DNA from 2 places in the Ruminococcus sp. RTP21484sp1_RTP21281st1_A8_RTP21281_210402 genome. Region 1 is predicted to be linked to the other one. Evidence: predicted binding sites of a transcription regulator. Region 1 holds the regulator's gene; the other holds the start of a gene.

What was found. The regulator Rex, encoded in region 1, represses fermentation and respiration genes when NADH is low (regulators of the CRP and FNR family bind a similar motif). The targets are predictions, from matches to a motif close to ATTGTTAANNNNTTAACAAT.
Region 2: a site for Rex is predicted at 1,438-1,457, ahead of AB5170_RS03285 (NAD(P)H-dependent oxidoreductase subunit E). Genes of this name have one in related genera too.

The regions. Positions count from the first base shown of each region.
Region 1 is NZ_JBCPGE010000006.1:46,469-48,868, forward strand. Features, by position in the region: gene AB5170_RS04075 (NAD(P)H-hydrate dehydratase) at 1-580, opposite strand, end outside; gene AB5170_RS04080 (redox-sensing transcriptional repressor Rex) at 660-1,313, opposite strand; gene AB5170_RS04085 (ABC-F family ATP-binding cassette domain-containing protein) at 1,592-2,400, shown strand, end outside.
Region 2 is NZ_JBCPGE010000005.1:8,686-11,085, reverse strand. Features, by position in the region: gene AB5170_RS03295 (MOSC domain-containing protein) at 1-344, shown strand, start outside; gene moaA (GTP 3',8-cyclase MoaA) at 337-1,311, shown strand; gene AB5170_RS03285 (NAD(P)H-dependent oxidoreductase subunit E) at 1,605-2,084, shown strand; gene AB5170_RS03280 (NADH-ubiquinone oxidoreductase-F iron-sulfur binding region domain-containing protein) at 2,081-2,400, shown strand, end outside.

The sequences.
Region 1 (2,400 bases):
AAAGTCCACGTTTTTTATATGCAAATGTTACGGTAAGATCTGCCTCAAAAGCAGTTCCAAGAACAGCTCCCGTATCTCCATGAATGCCAGACGGAATATCCACCGCTACTTTATACGCAGGAGCTTCATTCATATGGTCAATTATCTCTTTGTAATTCCCGGTAATCTCCCTGGAGAGTCCAACGCCGAAAATTCCGTCTACTATAACAGTATATTCATCCCATACAGGGTTATTCATTACCGGTACCTGGTAGCTCATGGCAATATCCCACTGATGTCGGGTTTCTTCTGTCATTTTATCCGGATTTCCTGCAAGATAAATCTCAGAACGAATTCCCGCCAGATGCAGAAGTCTTGCAATGGCAATGCCGTCACCTCCGTTATTGCCAGATCCGCAGACGGTCAGAATCCGTTCTTTTTTCAAATTAGCAGAACCGTTTTTCTTTTCCAGATATTTCCGGATCTCTTCTGCTGTGGCAAGTGCTGCCCTCTCCATGAGAACCAGGGAGGGAACATGCATATTATGAATAGTGCCATGGTCAAGCAGCTTCATCTGACTGCAGGTTACAACTTTTTTCATAAGGCCACTCCTAATGCAAAACTGCCGCCCGGTCTCCTGTAAATCCTTCAGCGAGACAAGCAGCAGTCCTCTTTGACTTTTATTCTTTGTTTTCTTTATGTTCGTTACGATACTGGCTTAAGTTGTAAGACAGTGCCATCAGACTCTCGGACAGATGAACGTTCTCTACGATCACATCCTCCGGGGCGTCAAGATCTGTATGGGCAAAATTCCAGATTGCCTTGATTCCATTGTCAATAAGAACCTTCGCCATCTCCTTGGCCTTATTCTTCGGCAGGGTCAGAATGGCAATCTCCACCTGATTCTCCCTGATAAATTCCGGGAGACTGCTAACCATCTGGATCTCAATCCCGCGAACGGAAATCCCCTCCAAAACCGGGTTTACGTCAAAAATCCCTACCAGGCGGAAGCCACGTTTTTCGAAGTCTCCATAATTGGCAAGTGCCTGTCCCAGATTACCTGCACCCAGGATGATCATGGGATGAATGGTGTCCAGTCCCAGTATTTTACCAATTTCTGTATAAAGATATTCTACATTATATCCATATCCCTGCTGTCCAAAACCGCCGAAATTATTTAAGTCCTGTCGGATCTGTGAAGCAGTCACATGCATTTTTTTACTCAAGTCGTTGGAAGATATACGTTCCACCTTCTCTTCCATCAGCTCCCCCAGATAGCGATAATATCTTGGCAATCTCTTAATTACCGCCTTTGAGATCTCTTTTGCATCCAAAATGTTCCCCTCCTTGTTTCCGCTGCCTGTAATTTTCCGCTAAAAACGCATCGCGGAACATTACCTGTAATCGGCAGCCCGCGTAACACTATGTCAATTATACCGAAATGTTATTTTCTTGTCAATTAAAGTTGTGCAGAATTACAAATTTTTGCAATTTTTTTTGTGATTTGACAATTATTCTTTCAAAAAATAAATTTTTCAAGTATAATATACTATTGAACATTCTAATAATGCTGTTTCTGTGTATACAGAACCGCCTTTTTAAGGAGGAACTTATGATTTTATCATGTCAGAGCATCTGCAAATCTTTTGGGGAAAAGGTGATCCTGCAGGATGCTTCTTTTCACATAGAAGAACGGGAAAAGGCCGCTCTTATCGGCAATAACGGTGCTGGGAAAACAACTCTTCTTCGTATTATCATGGAGGAGATTTCCGCGGATTCCGGTCAGGTGGTCATTGCCAAGGATAAGAAGATCGGTTATCTGGCCCAGTACCAGGATATCCACGGTCATCACACCATTTACGAAGAACTGATGACCACCAAGCAATACATTTTGGATATGGAGGACAAAATCCGTTCTCTGGAACAGGAAATGAAATACGTAGCAGGCGACAAACTTGAGAGCCTGATGAACAGCTATACCCGCTTGACGCACCAGTTTGAGCTGGAAAACGGCTACGCTTATAAAAGTGAAATCGTAGGAGTTTTAAAAGGTCTTGGATTTGAAGAAGAAGACTACGGCAAACAGATTGAGAACCTTTCCGGAGGTCAGAAAACCCGGGTTGCACTTGGCAAGCTTCTGATCTCCAAACCGGATATTCTCCTTCTGGACGAGCCTACCAACCATCTGGATATGGAGAGCATTGCATGGCTTGAGACCTATCTTCTCAACTACCCGGGTGCTGTATTTATCGTTTCCCATGACCGTTATTTTCTGGACAAGGTAGTTACCAAGATCGTGGAGATCGAGGCTGCCCAGATGAGAATGTACGAAGGCAACTATTCCGCTTATGCCCTGAAAAAAGCGCAGCTGCGTGACGCCCAGTACAAGGCTTACCTGAACCAGCAAAGAGAGATCAAACA
Region 2 (2,400 bases), on a different contig from region 1:
ATGGACTGGAGAATGACGCCCACGCAGGAAACTGGCACCGTCAGGTCAGCCTTCTGTCTTATGAAAAAATAGAAGAATTTAAGGCAAAAGGCGCACCGGTAAAGGATGGTGCTTTCGGGGAAAATCTGATCGTACAGGGATTTGACTTTAAGACCCTTCCAGTAGGAACCCGTCTGAAATGCAACGATGTGATTCTTGAAATCACGCAGATTGGAAAGCAGTGTCACAACGGTTGCGAGATTTTCAAGATCATGGGAGATTGCATTATGCCCCGCGAAGGTGTTTTTGCCAGAGTAATCAAAGGCGGTGTGATCTCTGAGGGAGATGAAATGGTTTATGCTTGACAGATACGGAAGAAATATTGATTATCTGCGGATATCTTTGACAGACAGGTGCAATCTCCGCTGTATCTACTGTATGCCGGAAGAGGGAATCCGTCAGATTCCAAGGACAGAACTTCTTGATACAGATGAAATCGTGAGAATCTGTAAGGCGGCCAGTGAACTTGGGATTTCCAGAATCAAACTGACAGGAGGAGAGCCTCTTGTCCGCAGAATCTGCACCCCATTAGTAAAAGAGCTGAAAGCCATTCCCGGGATCTGCCAGGTTACACTGACCACCAACGGAATCCTTTTGGGAGAACAGCTTCCGGGCCTGATGGAGGCCGGTCTGGATGCCGTAAACATCAGTCTGGATACTTTAGAAGAAACCACATTTCGCAAAATCACCCGCAGGGACGATTTTCACCAGGTTTTAAAGGGACTTAGGGCAGCACTTTCCTACCCTTCCCTGAAAGTGAAATTGAACTGTGTCCCCACTTTTCAGTCGGACGAGGAACTTTTACAGGTGGCAGCTCTTGCAAGGGAGAATCCTCTTCATGTGCGTTTCATTGAAATGATGCCAATTGGTCTGGGCAAGGAGTTTGCAGCCAGGGGAGAGGAACAGATAAAGTCTGTTCTGGAAAAGGAATATGGGTCAATGACACCAACGGAAGAAAAGCTTGGAAATGGTCCCTGTCATTATTATACCCTGGAGGAGTTTACAGGCAGGATCGGATTTATCAGTGCCCTGTCCCACAAATTCTGTGACAGCTGCAACCGTGTAAGGCTTACTTCTACCGGATTTCTGAAAGGCTGCCTGCAATTTGAGGACGGAGCAGATCTGAAGGTTTTGCTTCGAAGTGGTTGTTCTGATGGGATGCTTAAAGAAACGATAGAAAAAGTCATTTATGAAAAGCCTGTAGGCCACAATTTTCAGGAACATAAGAAGGGAAACGAAGAATCCCACATCATGGCTCAAATCGGTGGATGATTTTGAAAAATAAAAGAAAACACAATTTAGAAAAGTCGGATTTGCTGTTGTATCATTTGTACAACTTAAGCAATCCGGCTTTTTGTATATTTCAATATAATTCCAGATACAAAATTGTGCAAAAATATTGTTAATAAATAAACTTATTCATATTTGCTTGCCAAAATGAACAAAAAAATATATAATTTCATTACAAAAATAGTCATGTCTGTTAAAAAATACGCAAAGCCGGAAGCTTTGGAGGACGGGGACAAAAGACCTGGAGGCATCTGGCAAGTAAGGAGGTTAACAAAATGGTAGATCAGTCATATTACAAGAAAGCAGATGAGATTATTGAGCATTATGAGCGGTGTGCTGCCTCATTAATCCCCATCATGCAGGATATCCAGGCGGAATATCGGTACCTGCCTGCAGAACTTCTGACCTACGTAGCCGGACAGATCGGCGTTACTGAAGCGAAGGCCTTCAGTGTTGCAACCTTTTATGAGAACTTTTCTTTTGAACCTAAAGGAAAATACATTATCAAGGTATGCGATGGCACAGCTTGTCATGTAAGAAAGTCAATCCCGGTTAAAGAAGCATTCATGAAAGAACTGGGATTAAGCAATAAGAAGCATACCACAGATGACATGATGTTCACTGTGGAGACTGTATCCTGTCTTGGTGCCTGCGGGCTTGCTCCCACCTGTATGGTGAATGAAGAAGTGCATGCCAAGATGACACCGGAGAAGGTAGTAGAGCTTATTAACAGATTGAGAGGTGAGAACGGATGAGGATTAACAGTAAAGAAGAGCTGCAAAGCAAAAAAGCTGAGATCGAACAGAATATCCAGAGCTTCACATGCCGTGTTCTTGTCTGTTCCGGTACCGGATGTATGGCTTCCGGTGCTCAGAAAATCTATGATGAGATGGTAAGACTCTGTGAAGGTATTGATGGTGTAGAGATTGAAATGCAGAAAGATATCCCTCACGTAGGCGTTATCAAGACTGGCTGCCAGGGTCTTTGCGAGCTGGGACCTCTTGTAAGGATTGAACCATACGGATATCAGTATGTACATGTTCAGGAGGAGGACTGCCTGGAGATCGTGGA